3 regions of the Kitasatospora sp. NPDC015120 genome follow, and region 3 is predicted to be linked to each of the others. Evidence: riboswitches for the same ligand, from Rfam matches in the RefSeq annotation. Region 3 holds a riboswitch; each other region holds the start of a gene.
What was found. Region 3 has a riboswitch for cyclic di-AMP ahead of ACF1AK_RS32500 (peptidoglycan DD-metalloendopeptidase family protein). Riboswitches for the same ligand answer to the same signal wherever they lie in the genome.
Positions count from the first base shown of each region.

Region 1: another riboswitch for cyclic di-AMP. It lies ahead of ACF1AK_RS08725 (M23 family metallopeptidase); the one in region 3 lies ahead of ACF1AK_RS32500 (peptidoglycan DD-metalloendopeptidase family protein).
Region 2: another riboswitch for cyclic di-AMP. It lies ahead of ACF1AK_RS04890 (transglycosylase family protein); the one in region 3 lies ahead of ACF1AK_RS32500 (peptidoglycan DD-metalloendopeptidase family protein).

Region 1 covers NZ_JBIBVJ010000002.1:872,166-877,391, reverse strand. Annotated here, with positions in the region: gene ACF1AK_RS08740 (sensor domain-containing protein) at 1-171, opposite strand, end outside; gene ACF1AK_RS08735 (GNAT family N-acetyltransferase) at 297-881, opposite strand; gene ACF1AK_RS08730 (hypothetical protein) at 925-1,824, shown strand; gene ACF1AK_RS08725 (M23 family metallopeptidase) at 1,883-2,740, opposite strand; cyclic di-AMP (ydaO/yuaA leader) riboswitch at 2,753-2,911, opposite strand; gene ACF1AK_RS08720 (YiaA/YiaB family inner membrane protein) at 3,157-3,447, shown strand; gene ACF1AK_RS08715 (alpha/beta fold hydrolase) at 3,583-4,410, shown strand; gene ACF1AK_RS08710 (TetR/AcrR family transcriptional regulator) at 4,482-5,051, shown strand; tRNA gene ACF1AK_RS08705 (tRNA-Ile) at 5,115-5,188, opposite strand.
Region 2 covers NZ_JBIBVJ010000002.1:7,521-12,746, forward strand. Annotated here, with positions in the region: gene eno (phosphopyruvate hydratase) at 1-681, opposite strand, end outside; gene ACF1AK_RS04890 (transglycosylase family protein) at 925-1,875, opposite strand; cyclic di-AMP (ydaO/yuaA leader) riboswitch at 1,881-2,029, opposite strand; gene ACF1AK_RS04895 (cytochrome P450) at 2,261-3,547, opposite strand; gene ACF1AK_RS04900 (SDR family NAD(P)-dependent oxidoreductase) at 3,777-4,202, shown strand; gene ACF1AK_RS04905 (MazG family protein) at 4,237-5,226, opposite strand, start outside.
Region 3 covers NZ_JBIBVJ010000025.1:36,760-41,985, forward strand. Annotated here, with positions in the region: gene purB (adenylosuccinate lyase) at 1-304, shown strand, start outside; gene ACF1AK_RS32495 (MFS transporter) at 362-1,888, opposite strand; cyclic di-AMP (ydaO/yuaA leader) riboswitch at 2,202-2,361, shown strand; gene ACF1AK_RS32500 (peptidoglycan DD-metalloendopeptidase family protein) at 2,365-3,363, shown strand; gene ACF1AK_RS32505 (APC family permease) at 3,718-5,226, shown strand, end outside.

The DNA.
Region 1 (5,226 bases), on a different contig from region 3:
ACCGGTCAGCGTGAAGCCGACCTCGCGGTAGAAGTAGGAGGTGAACGGGGCCCGCCAGGCGTACGGCGGCTCCTCGATGCGGCGGGCCGCGGCGCGGCGCTCGCCGCCGTCGTGGCCGTCGTACGCGTGGTACTCGTCGTACTCGTCGCGCTGCATGCTGTGGGTGCTCATGGCCGGTCTCGGTCCCTCGGGTCGGTCGCGGGTCGGGCTCGTGGGGTCTGTCCTGCTGACTCCCACAGCCTGTCAAAGCACGCCCGGCCCCGGACATCCGGCTCCCCGGCGAACCGGGGGTGGGGTTATCCCCCCTGAGCGGCGCCCCCGGCCGGTTCGTCGTCGGCGAGCAGCGCGTACTGGTAGGCGTCGCGCCAGCCGTCGTGGCGCCGGTAGTCGTGCCGGACCCGGCCCTCCAGCCGGAAGCCCGCCCTGGTCAGCACCCGGATCGAGGCGGCGTTGCCGACGTCGGCCCGGGCCTCCAGCCGGTGCAGGCCGAGCGGGCCGAAGGCGAGGTCCCGCAGCAGGCCGACGACCTCGCCCGCGTAGCCGAGCCCCCAGACGTCGCGGCGCAGCGCGTAGCCGAGGTGGGCGGCCCCGTGCGGGCGCAGGCCGAGCGCGGCGTTGCCGATCGGGACGGCGCGGGCCGGGTCGTCGGCGTCGGCGAGGCGGACGACGGCCAGCCGGTAGACCTCCCGGGGTTCCCGCTCCGCCTCCTCCAGGTACTGGGCGACCTGGTCGGCGCAGGTTTCGTGGTCGCGCGGCGCGAACGGCAGGTAGCGGGTGGCCTCCGGGTCGCCGAACACCGCGTGCAGCGCGTCCACGTCCTCGGGGGTCTGGTGGAACTCGCGGACGGCCAGCCGGCGGCCGGTGAGTCGGACGGGGACCATGGCTCCCGACCCTACCCCCGACCAGCGGTTACGGTTCGTGGTTATGGAAGACGAAGACCTGCGGCTCGCCCCGCGCACCAAGGCCGCCGAACTGCTCGCCTGGGCGGAGGCGGAGGGCCGCGAGCCGGTCGCCGAGGCCCCGCTGCGGGCGGTGCTGGCGCTGCTGGAGCTGGGCGGCGGCAGGATGCACGACGGCTGGCCGGAACTGACCTCCGCCGCGGTGGAGCACCTGCTGTACGAGCGCCTGTACCTGTACGTCCAGCCGGAGCCGGGGCAGGATCCGCTGGCGTACGGCGCGGCGGTGCGGCTGCTGGCCGACCACCAGCGGGCGGCGAAGCGGCTGAACGCCAAGCGGCAGCAGCGGCTGCACGCCGAGGCCGAGTGGCAGGGCGAGGTGGCGGCCGGTCTGCTGCGCCGGGCGGACCTGGTGACCTGGCCCCGGCTGTACGCGCTGCTGCTGCGCGCGGCCGGGGTGGACACCGGGGACGAGGCGGCGGTGCGGGCCTGGCTGGAGGGGTTCCGGGAGCTCCCGGCGCGGGAGCGGACGGCGGCCTTCACGGCGCTGGAGGCGGACGGCGTGCTGGACGCCGTGGACGACGGGGGCTGGGACGGCGGGGCGCGGACGCTGGCGGTCGGCATGGCCACCGACGGCGCCCGGCGGCTGCTGGAGCAGGGGCTGATGGAGCGCAGCTACCGGAACCTGGCGGAGCTGACGGCGCTGGGCCAGCCGATGCCGGAGGAGCTGGCCGGGGACTTCGGGGCGTTCGAGGAGGCCGCCGTCCGGGTGGCGCTGGAGCTGGCCGGCGCGTGGACGGTGCCGGGGCTGCCGCGGCTGCTGGTCGAGGAGTTCCCGGAGCTGGCGCCGGAGCCGGGGCAGGCGGAGATCGACGCGTACCTGGCCGGGCTGGAGCAAGCCGGGGACGAGGCCCTGGCCGGGGCGTAGGAACGCACGAGGGGCCCCGGCCGGACGGCCGGGGCCCCTCGTCGCGGGCGGGGAGGCGTCAGGGGGTGACGCCGCGCTGCTCGAACCAGGCCTCCGGGTCGACGGGCGCGCCGCCGCCGGGGCGGACCTCGACGTGCAGGTGGGCGCCGGTGACGTTGCCGGTCGCGCCGACCTTGCCGATCTGCTGGCCGGGGACGACCTTGCCGGAGCCCTTGATGATCGAGGAGAGGTGGCAGTACCAGATCTCGGTGCCGTCGGGCAGGGTCTCGACGATCCGGTAGCCGTAGGCACCGGCCCAGCCGGCCGAGGTGATGGTGCCCTGGCCGACCGCGTAGACCGGCTCGCCCTGGTCGGCGGCGAAGTCCAGGCCGGTGTGCAGGTGGGCCCAGTAGCGGGCGCTCTGGCCGTAGTGGGCGGAGAGCCGGTAGTCGCGCACCGGCAGCTTGATGGCGGCGAGCTTGGCCTTCTCGGCCTCCTCGGCGGCGCGCCTGGCCTGCTCCTGCTGGGCGACCTGGGCGGCGCGCTTGGCCTCGGCCTCCTGGGCGGCCTGGACGCGGGCGTTCTCCTCGGCCGCGGTGCGCTGGCTGTCGGCCTGCTGCTGGATGCGCGCGGCGAGGGCGAGGCCGGGGTCGGCGGAGAGGGTGGCCGGCAGCTCGTCGGGCGCCTCGACGGCGGGCGCGGCGGCCGGGGTGGCGGAGGCGAAGCCGGTGGCGCCCAGGGTGGCGGCGACGGCGGTGACACCGAGCAGCGGAGCGGTGCCGCGGCCCTGACGGGGCATCCGGTGCCGGCTGGTCCCGTCGGCCGGCGGGGCGGTCTGGTCGGCGGGGCCGCCGAACGGGCCCTGCCCGGCGAACGGGCCGGGGTGGTCGAGCAGCTGGGTGCCGGACGGGTGTGCCGGGGTGTGCGTCGACGCCACGGAGGCGCGCTCCTTTCCTTCCTTCGCGCCTACCGGGTTAGCTGACGGGTTCGGAGCAGGAAGGTCTCCTACGGCCGGGCCTGGGCCTGGCCGATTCACCCCAAGGAACGTGGTTCCCCGGCTCCCTGGCCTGCCCGGAGGCCGGCCGGCGGGATTAGGCGACGGCGCACGGTGCCGTCTGGGTACGGCGTTGCGGACCGCGCTGCGTTATCAAACGTTAATCCGAGAGCCCCCCGATTCCAAGCCGTCCGTTGCCGACGGCGGGATCCGGACCGGGTACCACGCGACCCGGTGGGCGATTTGGGATGTTTGATGACAACTGACACTACCGAACGTGTCGGGACGTCAACGAACGGCCCCTCACTTGAGTACGCCTACTCATGTGCGACCGGGCCGGGCGCGGCCATCCTGACGCCATGAGCGCACCGATGCAGTCCCGCACCACGGCCGCGTACCACCTCCAGGCCGTGCTGTCCTTCGCCCTCTCCGGCACCGCCCTCGGCGTCGGGATCGCCTTCCTCCCGGTGGAGCCGTGGACCCGGGCGTTCCTCGCCCTCGGCCTGCTCTACACGATCACCTCCACCTTCACCCTCGCCAAGGTGGTCCGGGACAAGCAGGAGACCACCGAGCTGGTGACCCGGGTCGACCAGGCGCGGCTGGACAAGCTGCTGACCGAGCACGACCCGTTCCGGGTGGAGGGCGCCTGACCGGCCCGCCCGGCCGGTCGCCGACGGCGGGCGGGCCGGGCGGGCGAGCGCCGATGGCTTGACGGCTAAGGCTATTAGCCATAGCTTTATGGCTATCGGCACTCAGCCGACGGTCCCCGCCCCAGGAGGCTCCCCATGAACGGCACCCTCGCCCCCGTCACCCGCCACCTCGACCTGCCCGGCGGCCGGATCGCCTTCGACGACACCGCGCACGGCGAGGGCGTCCCGGTCGTCCTGCTCCCCGGGATGCTCGACAGCCGGGCCGCCTACCGGCACCTGCGCCCGCTGCTGACCGCCGCCGGCCGCCGGGTGATCACCATGGACCTGCGCGGCTTCGGCGAGTCCTCGATCCTCTGGGACGACTACTCCCCCGCCGCGATCGCCGGCGACGTCCTCGCCCTGCTGGACCACCTGGGCATCGACCGGGCCGTGCTGGCCGGCAACTCCTACACCGGCGCCAGCGTCGTGAAGGCCGCCGGGGACGCCCCGGACCGGGTCGCCGGCATCGTCCTGCTGGACGCCTTCGTCGAGAACGTGCCGCCGAACGCGCTGCAGCGCCTGGCGGTCGGCGCGATGGGCGCGCTGCTGGTGCGCTCGCCCGCGTTCTGGGGCCTGTACCACCGCAAGGCGGCCTTCCCGGGCCCCAAGCCGGCCGACCACGAGGAGTACGTGGCCGGGCTGGTCGCCGCGCTGCGCACCCCGGGCCGCAGGACCGCCACCCGCGGCTACGTGCGCGGTGACTCCGCGCCCGTCGGCTGGACCGCCGCCGTGCGCTGCCCGGTGCTGGTCGTGATGGGCTCGAAGGACCCCGACTTCGCGAAGCCGGAGCTGGTCGCCGACCGGCAGGCCGCCGCGCTGAACGCGCGCAAGGTGATGATCGAGGGCGCGGGCCACTACCCGATGGCCGACCACCCGCGGGCCACTGCCGACGCCCTGCTGTCCTTCCTCGCCGACCTGGCCTGAGCGCCGCCGAACCGCCCCGCGCCTGCCCCGCGCCCGTTCCGGGCCCGCCCCCCGTTCCCAGGAGAACCGCAGTGCCCCGAGTCGGACTGACCCCCGAGCAGGTCGTCGGCCACGCCCTCGCCCTCATCGACGAGCAGGGCCCCGAGGCCCTCACCCTGGCCGCCGTGGCCGCCCGCGCCGGGGTCGCCACCCCCTCGCTGTACAAGCACGTCAGCGGCGGCCTGGCCGAACTGCGCCGGCTGGTGGCCGTCCGGGTGACCGGGGAGCTGGCCGACCGGCTCGCCGAGGCGGCCCTCGGCCGCAGCGGGGACGCCGCGGTCGCCGCCGTCCTGCGGGCGTACCACGCCTACGCCACCGAGCACCCGCACCGCTACGGCGCCCTGCCGCAGGCCCCGCAGGCGGACCCCGACCTCACCGCGGCGGCCGGCCGGCTGGTCGGGGTGATCGTCGCCGTGCTGCGCGGGTACGGACTGGAGGGCTCCGAGGCGATCCACGCCGCCCGCACCTTCCGCTCGCTGGCGCACGGCTTCGCCGCCCTGTCCACCGGCGGCGCCTTCCAGCTCGCCGAGGACCTCGGGGAGACCCAGCAGCGGATGATCACCGTGCTGACCGCCGGTCTGCGCAGCTGGCCGCGCCCCTGAGCGGCGGGGCGGAGCACGCCGAAGGGCCCGGAGCGGGATCGCTCCGGGCCCTTCGGCGTGGTGTGGGGCTAACAGGACTTGAACCTGTGGCCTCTTCCTTATCAGGGAAGCGCTCTAACCGTCTGAGCTATAGCCCCGTACCCTCGGCCCCGCCTGCGCGGCGGGACGTCGTACG
Region 2 (5,226 bases), on a different contig from region 3:
CTGGATGGCCTCGACGATGAGGTCCAGGGCCTCGCGGTTGGAGTCCAGGTTCGGGGCGAAGCCGCCCTCGTCGCCCAGGCCGGTCGACAGACCGCGCTCCTTCAGCACGCCCTTGAGGGTGTGGTAGACCTCGACGCCCCAGCGGACGGCCTCGGAGAAGGACTCCGCGCCGATCGGGGCGATCATGAACTCCTGGATGTCGACGTTGGAGTCCGCGTGGGAGCCGCCGTTGAGGATGTTCATCATCGGGACCGGCAGGACGTGCGCGTTCGGGCCGCCCAGGTAGCGGAACAGCGGCAGGTCGCTCGCCTCGGAGGCGGCGTGCGCGACGGCCAGCGAGACGCCCAGGATGGCGTTGGCGCCGAGCGAGGACTTGTCCGGGGTGGCGTCCAGGTCGAGCATGGCCTGGTCGATCAGGCGCTGCTCGGTGGCGTCGTAGCCGACCAGCTCCGGGCCGATCTGCTCGATGACGGCCAGGACGGCCTTCTCCACGCCCTTGCCGAAGTAGCGGTTCTTGTCACCGTCGCGGAGCTCCAGCGCCTCGAAGGCACCGGTGGAGGCACCCGAGGGGACGGCGGCACGGCCGGTGCTGCCGTCGTCGAGGCCGACCTCGACCTCGACCGTGGGGTTGCCGCGCGAGTCGAGGATCTCACGGGCGACGACGACATCGATGGACGGCACGAGGCATCTCCTAGCGGAAGCAGGTTCGGCTGACGGTGGGTGCTGTCGGCCGGACGATTGCGGAGTCGTTACGACCAGAGCCTAACCGCACGGGCTGTCCGGACCACGTCGGCCTCGGCTCCGTCTCAGCGTGTGGCCCGGCTACCCACCGGTAGTTCACCTGGTTGCCCGACCCGAGGGGGCCGGATGCGGACGAAGGGGGACCGATCGGTCCCCCTTCGTCGCGTGCGGCCGGACCGGCCGTCAGGCGAGGGTCAGCACCTGGCCCGGGACGATCAGGTTCGGGTCGGCGCCGACGGTGCCGCGGTTGCCGTCGTACAGGGCCTGCCAGCCGCCGGAGACGCCCTGGGCGGTGGCGATCCCGGCGAGGGTGTCGCCGGAGCGGACGGTGTAGCCCTGGCCGGCCGGCTGCTGCGCGGCGGGGGCGGCCTGGGCGGCGGGAGCGGCCGGGGCGGCGGCCTGCTGGCCGGCGTACTGCTGGTAGACGCTCTGGTGGCTGGTCCAGTACCAGGCGCCGTTGCTCTGGTACCAGAACACCTTGGCGTCGGCGTCCCAGCCGGCCTTGCCGGAGAAGGCCGGCGACTGCTGCTGCGTCTGCGGGGCCTCCTGCCGGGGCGCGGCGTGCTTCGGCGCGTACTGCTGCGCCTGCGGCTTGGCGGCCTGCTGCGGGGCCTGCTGCTTGGGTGCGGCGTGCTTCGGCGCGGCGGGCTTCGCGGTCTCCTGCTGCGGCTCGGCCTCCTGGGCGGCCTGCGGGACCTGGGGCTTCGGGGCGGCCGGCTTGGCGTCCGTCGAGGTGTCGACCGCCGCCGGGGCGCCGCCCTTGCTCAGGCCGGCCTTCTTGGAGCAGACCGGCCAGGCGCCCGGGCCCTGCGAGGCGAGCACCTTCTCGGCGACCGAGATCTGCTGGGCCTTGGAGGCCTGGTTGGCCTGCGGCGCGTAGGCGGTGCCGCCGTACGCCTTCCAGGTGCTGGAGGTGAACTGGAGGCCGCCGTAGAAGCCGTTGCCGGTGTTGATGCTCCAGTTGCCGCCGCTCTCGCACTGGGCGACCGCGTCCCAGGTGGAGACCGGGGCGGCGGAGGCGCCGGTGGCGCTCAGGATCGGCATGGCCAGTCCGACGCCGGCGACACCGGCGACGGCGATGGCCTTCTCGGCCTGGGTACGGCGACGGTGACGACCGGTTCCAACGAACAGCATGAAGACGTCCCTCTCCGCACGCCTGCGAGGTGAGCTGTCGGGTTCGGACCGGGAGGTGGCCCGGCCGCGCGGAGGCGGCTTCACCCCTAGCCGTGGGAGACGGCGCAAAACCTGGGTCCCCCGCCCCTGCCCAGGGTTCTGGTCGGCTTCCCGTGGCACGGCGGGCAGGACTCGGCGTTCCGCGCACGGGGCTCGCAGCTGCGAACTCCAGGGAGAGTAGACAGATCCTCAGAGCAATCACAAGCTCATATCGTCGGTATCACATGGACATCACGTCATGTGATGGATTGCCTACCAACCGAGGTGGTATGTCCGGATTGAGGGTGGTTCAGACCCCTGGGAACGAGGCAACGGAGAGTTCCCGTCAGCGTGTTGTGCCGAGGCGTCAGCCCCCGGAGCCGGTCTTCGGAGGCTCCTCGCCGGGCGCTTTCTCCGGTGTGAATTCCACCGGAAGTTCACGGAGTCCACGCATGATCAGACCACCGCGCCAGCGCAGGTCCACCGGGTCCGCGGCGAGTCCGAGGTCCGGCAGCCGGGTCAGCAGGGTGGCCAGCGCGGCCCGCCCCTCCAGCCGTGCCAGCGGGGCCCCGATGCAGTAGTGGATGCCGTGCCCGAAGCCCAGGTGCGGGTTGTCCGTCCGGGCCAGGTCCAGGGTGTTCTCGTCGGCGAACCGCGCCGGGTCCCGGTCCGCGGCGGCGAGCACCACCAGCACCGGGTCGCCGACCGGGATCCCCACCCCGCCGATGGTCAGCGGACTGGTCGCGAACCGCCAGGTCGCCAGCTCCACCGGCCCGTCGTAGCGCAGGAGTTCCTCGATGCCGGTCTCCAGCAGCGCGCTCTCGCCGCGGCCGACCGACTCCTGCAGCAGCGCGCGCTGTCCCGGGTTGCGCAGCAGCGCGTACACGCCGTTGCCGATCAGGTTGACCGTGGTCTCGAAGCCGGCGAACAGCAGGATGAAGGCCATCGCCGCGGCCTCGTTCTCGGTCAGGTGCTCGCCGTGGTCGCTCGCCCGGATCAGCCCCGAGATCAGGTCGTCGCCGAGGTCGGCCCGCTTGCGGTGGATCAGCTCCGCCAGATAGGCGCGCATCCGCTTCACCGCGCGCCCCACGCCGCCGCGCTGACCGCCGCCGTGCCGGATCATCATCCCGGCCCAGTCCCGGAAGTCGTCCTGGTCCTCGGCCGGCACCCCGAGCAGGTCGCAGATCGCGTAGATGGGGAGCGGGAACGCGAACTCGTGGATCAGGTCGGCGGACCCGCGCGCCGCGAAGCCGTCGATCAGCCGGTCGGTCAGCTGCTGCACCCGTGGCTCGAAGGCGGCCACCCGGCGCGGTGTGAACGCCTTCGACACCAGACGGCGCAGCCGGGTGTGGTCCGGCGGGTCGATGTTCAGCAGGTGGGTCATCAGGTCGGCCTGCCGCTCGCCCGGGATGCCGACCCGGCCGGTGCGGTGGGCCTGCTCGCTGTGGTGCACCGGGTTCTTGGAGAGCCGGCTGTCCGCGAGCGCCTGCCGGGCGTCCGCGTACCGGGTGACCAGCCAGGCCTCCACCCCGCTCGGCAGGGTGGTCCGGTGCACCGGCTCGTGCTCGCGCAGCCAGGCGTACGCGGGGTACGGATCGGCGGCGAACTCCCAGGTGAACAGGGGCGGACGGGGGGAGGCGGGCTGAGCTGGCATGGGTCGACGGTATCCCGGGCGTGTCCCGGCCACCGCACGGCGTGCGCGCGGGGGCGCGGTGACCGGTGGGGTCCGGGCGGGGTCCGGGCGAGGTCCGCCGCGCGCGGCAGGCGTGAGCCTGGTCACCTGAGGGGTAATTCCTGTTGCGGAGGGTCAGGACCTGCCTACGATCCTCCGCAAGATGTCCGTGGGCGCCGGTGCGGAGCCGCCCACAGGGAGGAGCAAGGCCATGCGGGTCACCGGTTCGGTCGTCGTGATCGCCGTGCTCGACGGCGGGTCGGGGGCGGACCTCGCCCGGCGGCTCACCTCTGCGGGGGCCGTCGGCGTGCTGATCGCCGACCAGCGGGTCGGGATCGCCGAGGACCTCGCCACCGAGCTCGACCGGCCGGGCTGCCGGGTCGTCGGCGTCTGCGGCGACGTCCGCCGGCCCAGCGACGTCGCCGCGCTGGTCGACACGGCGGAGAAGCACCTGGGGCCGATCGACCTGTTCTGCGTGGCCGGGCCGGACGGCGAGCGGATCGTCTCCCTCGGCGACCTGCCCGACCACCTCGACCTGGAGCGGCTCGCCGAGCTGGTCGCCCTGGTCGGCGAGGCGATCGGCGAGGTGGTCGTCCCGGCGCAGCGGCGGCCGGTGGAGGACGTGGCCGTCGTCTGAGACGGCCGCCGCTCCCACCGGGCCCCGGGCGGCGCTACTCCGCGGGCTTCAGGCCCTCGGCGGCGCGCACCGCGTCCCGGTAGCCGCGCGCCGCGGCCCGCAGCGCGGCGTCCACGTCGACCCCGGCGTCGTGCGCGCGCTGCGCCACCGCGAGCAGCAGCCGGCCCGCCGACTCCGCCGTGAGCTCGGCCGGCAGCGCGTACGGCTCGTCCGGCACGCCCGTGAACCCGGCCCGGCGCACCCGTGAGACCAGCTTCGCCGCGTACGCGAGCGAGGGCAGCCCGGCCGGCACGCCGTCCAGCACCGACTCCCGCTCCGACTTCTCGGCCGCCTTGAGCGCCTCCCAGCTGGCCTCCACCTCCGCCGCGCCGCTCGCCTCGGCGTCGCCGAACACGTGCGGGTGGCGGTACATCAGCTTGTCGACGATGTCGCCCGCCACGTCGTCGATCGAGAAGGCCCCGGTGGGGTGCTCCTCGGCGATCCGGGAGTGGAAGAAGACCTGGAGCAGGACGTCGCCCAGCTCCTCGCGGAGCATGTCGCGGTCCCCCTCCTCGATCGCCTCGACCAGCTCGTAGGCCTCCTCGACCAGGTACTTCACCAGGCTGGCGTGGGTCTGCTCGGCGTCCCACGGGCAGCCGCCCGGCGAGCGGAGCCGGTCCATCACGGAGACCAGGTCCAGCAGCCGCGCGCCCGGCAGGTCGTACGAGCCGGGCAGCACCTCGATCTCCGGCACCTCGCCGGCGTGCTCGACGGCGAGGCGCGCCAGCGCCTCGGTCAGCCCGGGGTCGCCGTCCGGGCTGCCCAGCCAGACCGTCGGACCGGCCTCGGCGGGCGGCCCGGCCGGGGCCTCGGTCAGCAGCCGGGCCAGCGCGGGGGCGGAGCCGGGCGCCACGATCCGCACCTCGACGCCGGCCTGCGCCACGGCGGGCAGCTGCGGGTGGGCGGGGTCGGCGGCGAGCACCCGGCCGGCCGACCGCAGCGCCTCCCAGGCGGGCCACGACAGCAGGCCGGGGGCCACCCGGTG
Region 3 (5,226 bases):
GGTGCTGATGGGCGCGGTGCGGGCGGGCGTCGGCCGGGAGACCGGCCACGAGGTCATCAAGGAGCACGCCGTCGCCTCCGCGCTCGCGATGCGGGCGGGCGCCCGGGAGAACGAGCTGCTGGACCGGCTGGCGAACGACGAGCGGATCCCGCTGGACCGGGCCGCGCTGGACGCGCTGCTGGCCGACAAGCTGTCCTTCACCGGCGCGGCCGGGGCGCAGGTCGCCGAGGTCGTCCGCCAGGTCGAGGCCGTCGCGGCCGCGTACCCGGAGGCCGCCAAGTACGCGCCGGGCGACATCCTCTGACGTGACGTCACCCGCCCGCCGCAGGGGCGGGCGGGCGAGCCGCAGCCCCGTCGCCGGTCAGGCGGCGGGGCCCTCGCGGCGTTCGGCGGGGACCGGGGCCGGGTGGCCGGGGTCCAGCGGCGGGGCGTTGGTCGCGCAGGCGTAGCGGCAGTCCGGTTCCGCCACCGGGCGCGCGTCCGCGGGGGCCAGCACATTGCCGCGGACGGCCACCAGCGCGGTCAGCCCGCCGGCCACCAGCAGCCCGGCGCAGATGAGCATCGAGGTGCGGAAGGCGGAGTCGACCGCGTCCGGCACCTGGTAGGCGTCGCCGCTCAGCCCCGACAGCGCGGGCAGTGCCGCGACCGCCAACAGCCCGGCGGCCCGGGCGGCGGCGTTGTTGACGCCGCTGGCGATGCCCGCGTGGCGCACGTCCACCGCCGCCAGCACGGTCGCGGTCAGCGGCGCGACCAGCAGCACCATCCCGCTGCCCATCACGGCGACGGCGGGCAGCACGTCCGCCCAGTACGAGGCGCCGGGGCCGATCCGCAGCATCAGCAGGACGCCCGCCGCGCAGAGCAGCGGGCCGACGGTCAGCGGCAGCCGCGGGCCGATCCGCTTGCCGAGCCGGCCCGCCCGGGCGGACAGCACCAGCATGATCACGGTGATCGGCACCAGGGCCAGTCCGGAGACCAGCGGGGAGAACCCGGAGACGATCTGCAACTGCACCACCAGGAGGAAGAAGACGCCGCTGAACGCCGCGTAGACGGCGAGGGTGACCAGGTTGACGGCGGTGAACAGCCGGGACGAGAACAGCCCCAGCGGCAGCATCGGCTCCGGGGTGCGGCGCTCGACCGCCACGAAGGCCGCGCCGAGCAGCAGGCCCGCCGCCCCGGTGACCCAGACCGCGGGGGACAGGCCCTTCCCGGCGGCGGTCAGCGCATAGGTGACGGCGCCCAGCGCCAGGGCGGCCAGCACCGCGCCGAGCACGTCGAAGCGGCCGGTCGCGGACTCGTCGCGGCTCTCCGGCACGTGCCGGGCGGACACCGCCACCACCACGGCCGCCAGCGGCAGGTTCAGCAGGAAGATCCAGCGCCAGCCCGGGCCGTCCACCAGCCAGCCGCCGAGCAGCGGGCCGACCGCCGCCGAGACCCCGCCGAGGCCGGACCAGAGGCCGACCGCCGCCGAGCGGTCCTCCGGGTGGAAGACGGCCTGGAGCATCGCCAGCGAGCCCGGGGTGAGCAGTGCGCCGCCGACGCCCTGGACGGCGCGCGCGACGATCAGCACCTCGACGGTGGGCGCGGCGGCGCAGGCCGCGGAGGCGGCGGCGAACCAGACCACGCCGAGCAGGAAGACCCGGCGCCGGCCGTAGCGGTCGCCGAGGGCGCCGCCGAGCAGGATCAGGCCCGCGAGGGTCAGCAGATAGGCGTTGAGCGTCCATTGCAGGGCGTCGAGTTGAGCGCCGAGGTCGGCGCCGATCCTGGGCAGCGCGACGTTCACGACGGTCCCGTCGAGCATCGCCATGCTGGAGCCGAGCACCGTCGCCAGTAGTACCCAGCGACCCTGCGCGGTGCCCAACCGCAGGGTGCCGGCCTCGGAGGTGGCCACGGCCCATGGTCGGTCCGGTGGGGCCCACGTGACAAGGGTCACCGGGGGTGTGTCGGGGGGATCCCCTTTCCGTGAGTGATCGTGTACGCACTGGTTCCGGCGTGGGCGCAGGGTGGTGGATCACGTGCGCGCGGTAAATGGATTGTGTGCGTACTGTGCATGCCTTTTCTGCGCAGCGTCACGGTGGGACGGACTTTGGTCCCGGGCCGTAGAGATCGACATTGCTTCACCCGAACGGATGAGTTTTAGTTCAGCGACCGCCCGGCGTCAGCCCGGGTGGCCACCGGGTGGAACGCCTAGTCCTGCCGCTGCCCGGTGGTACGCACCGAACTCTGTACGGCAGGAGCGGGGGACCCACAGGTAAGTCGCCGGACCCGAATTCGCGGTCCGGCTAGGGGTGAAGCCGCCTTTGCGGCCGGGCAACTCCAGCCCGAACCCGACAGCTCACCTCGCAGGCGTCGGAGAGGACATTTTCCATGCCCGCACAGGCTCGTCGTACCGCCCTGCCCCGCGCCGCCCGCATCGGCATCGCCACCGCTGTCACCGGTGCCGCCTTCGCCCTCCCGCTGGTGACCACCGTCTCCGCCCAGGCGCACGAGGTCCCGGCCGCCAAGCCCGCCGCTCCGGCCGCCGCCCAGGCCGCGCAGGCCGCCCCGGCCGCCGCTCCCGCCGCCGCCCCGGCCGAGGAGAGCTACAAGGTCGTCGGCGGGGACACCCTGTCGAAGATCGCCGCCGCCAAGAACGTCACCGGTGGCTGGCAGGCGCTGTACGAGCACAACCGCTCGGTCGTCGGCGCCAACCCGAACCTGATCTTCCCGGGCCAGAAGCTCGCGCTCGGCGCCAAGGCCGCCCCGGCCGCCAAGCCCGCCGCCCCGGCGGCCAAGCAGGCCGCGCCCGCCGCGAAGCCCGCTGCCCCGGCCGCGAAGCCGGCCGCGCCCGCCGCGAAGCCCGCCGCTCCGGCCGCCAAGCCGGCTGCCCCGGCGACCAAGCCGGCCGCCCCGGCCGTCAAGCCCGCCGTGCAGACCACCGTCGCCCCGGTGACCGCGACCCCGGTCGTCGCCGCCACCTCCGGCTACGTCGCCCCGCTGGCCAACCCGAAGCTCGGCACCGCCTACGGCGTGGCCGGCTCGATGTGGTCCTCCGGCCACCACACCGGCGCCGACTTCGTCGCCTCCACCGGCACCCCGCTGCGCGCCGTCGCGAACGGCACCGTGGTGAAGGCCGGCAACGGCGGCGCCTACGGCAACGAGGTCGAGATCAAGCTCGCCGACGGCAAGTACGCCCAGTACGCGCACCTGTCCTCGATCGGCGTGAAGATCGGCCAGACCGTCACCGTCGGCCAGCAGATCGGCCTCTCCGGCGCGACCGGCAACGTGACCGGCCCGCACCTCCACTTCGAGATCCGCACCGGCTCGGAGTACGGCTCGGACATCGACCCGATCGCCTACCTGCGGGCGCACGGCGTCGCGATCTGACCCTCCGGTCGGATCACCTCCGCCACCGCTGGGTGCGGGGCGAGACCGCTCCCCCGGGATGGTCATGTCGGGTGACCGCTCGACCGGGTGAGCACCGCACCTCCAGCGGAACGACGGGCGCGGGACACGCCCGTCCGGCCGGCCCGGTTCGCGAGACCTCCCTCGCGAGCCGGGCCGGCCGTCGTCGTTCCCGGTCGAACGGGCCGGGCCGCGGTCGAACAGCGCGTCAACCGGGCGGGGCCGACACCGGGTCACCCCGCTTTGCGGGCCGGACGCCGCCCGCCGATGCTGTCGGGTTGTCAACGCCCGTCCGCTCCGGCGGGCGGCGCAGCCACGGCAGGTGAAGGGGGCCGGATGGCCATCCAGCGCGGGGACGCGACCGGGGACGTGACCGGGGGCGCGGGGCGGCGGGACGGGGTGGAGCGGCTGAAGGCGGACTCGGTCGGCCTGCCGGGCGTGGTGTTCATGGCGGTCGCCACGGCGGCGCCGATCACCGCGATGACCGGCAACCTCCCGATCGTCATCGGCCAGGGCAACGGCGCCGGAGCGCCCGCCGCCTACGTCTTCGCGACCCTGGTGCTCACCGTCTTCTCGGTCGGCTACGTGGCGATGGCCCGTCACATCACCGCGGCCGGAGCCTTTTACGGCTACATCTCGCACGGGCTGGGCCGGGTGGTCGGGATGGCCTCGGGACTGCTGGCGGTGCTCGCGTACATCGTCTTCGAGGCGGCCGTCCTCGGCTTCTTCGCGTACGCGCTGCGCGCGCTGGCCGCGGCGCAGCTGGGGGTGGTGCTGCCGTGGGGCTGGTACGCGGGGCTCGGGCTGCTGGTGATCGCGGTGATGGCCTGGTTCGACCTGCACCTGACCGCGCGGGTGCTCGGGGTGGCGCTGGTGCTGGAGGTCGCGGTGCTGGGCGCCGTGTCGCTGGCCGTGCTGGTCACCGGGGGCGGGCCGGACGGACTGGTGGCCGGGGAGGCGCTCGATCCGCTGAACGCCTTCCGCGGCGTCGGCGGGGACGGCGCAGGGGCGGGCGCGGGGCTGGGGCTGTTCTTCGCGTTCTGCTCCTGGGTCGGCTTCGAGTCCACCGCGATGTACGGCGAGGAGTCCCGCGACCCGAAGCGGGTGGTGCCGAGGGCGACGCTGATCTCGGTGGTCGGGGTCGGGCTGTTCTACGTCTTCGTCTCCTGGATGATCGTCTCCGGCAACGGCGTGCGGCACGCGGTGGAGGTGGCTCGCGGCGCCGTCCCCGGCAAGGACGGCAACAGCCTGTTCTTCGACCCGCTGGGCGCGCACCTCGGCGGCTGGGCGGTCACGGTCTTCCAGTGGCTGGTGGTGAGCGGCTCCTTCGCCTGCGCGATGGCCTTCCACCAGTGCGCGGCCCGGTACCTGTACGCGATCGGGCGCGAGGGGTTCGTCCACCCGGCGCTGGGGCGCACCCATCCGCGGCACGGCTCGCCGCACATCGCCTCGGTGGCCCAGTCGGTGATCGCGGCGGCGCTGGTGGCCGGGTTCCTGCTGGCCGGGATGGACCCCTACGCGCATCTGTACACGCTGCTGGCGCTGCTCGGCACGATGGCGATCCTGATCGTGCAGACGCTCTGCTCGTTCGCCGTGGTCGGCTGGTTCCACGTGCAGGGCCGCCATCCGCGGACCCGGCACTGGTTCCGGACGCTGGTGGCGCCGCTGGCCGGCGGGGTGGGGATGGCGGGGGTGGTGGCCCTGTTGGTGCTCCACCGGGACGCGGCGGCCGGTGCGGCCGCCGGCACGCTGCTCTTCCGGCTGATCCCGTACCTGGTGACCGGGACCTTCCTGGGCGGGCTCGGGCTGGCGCTGTGGATGCGCGCCCGCCGGCCGGAGCGGTAC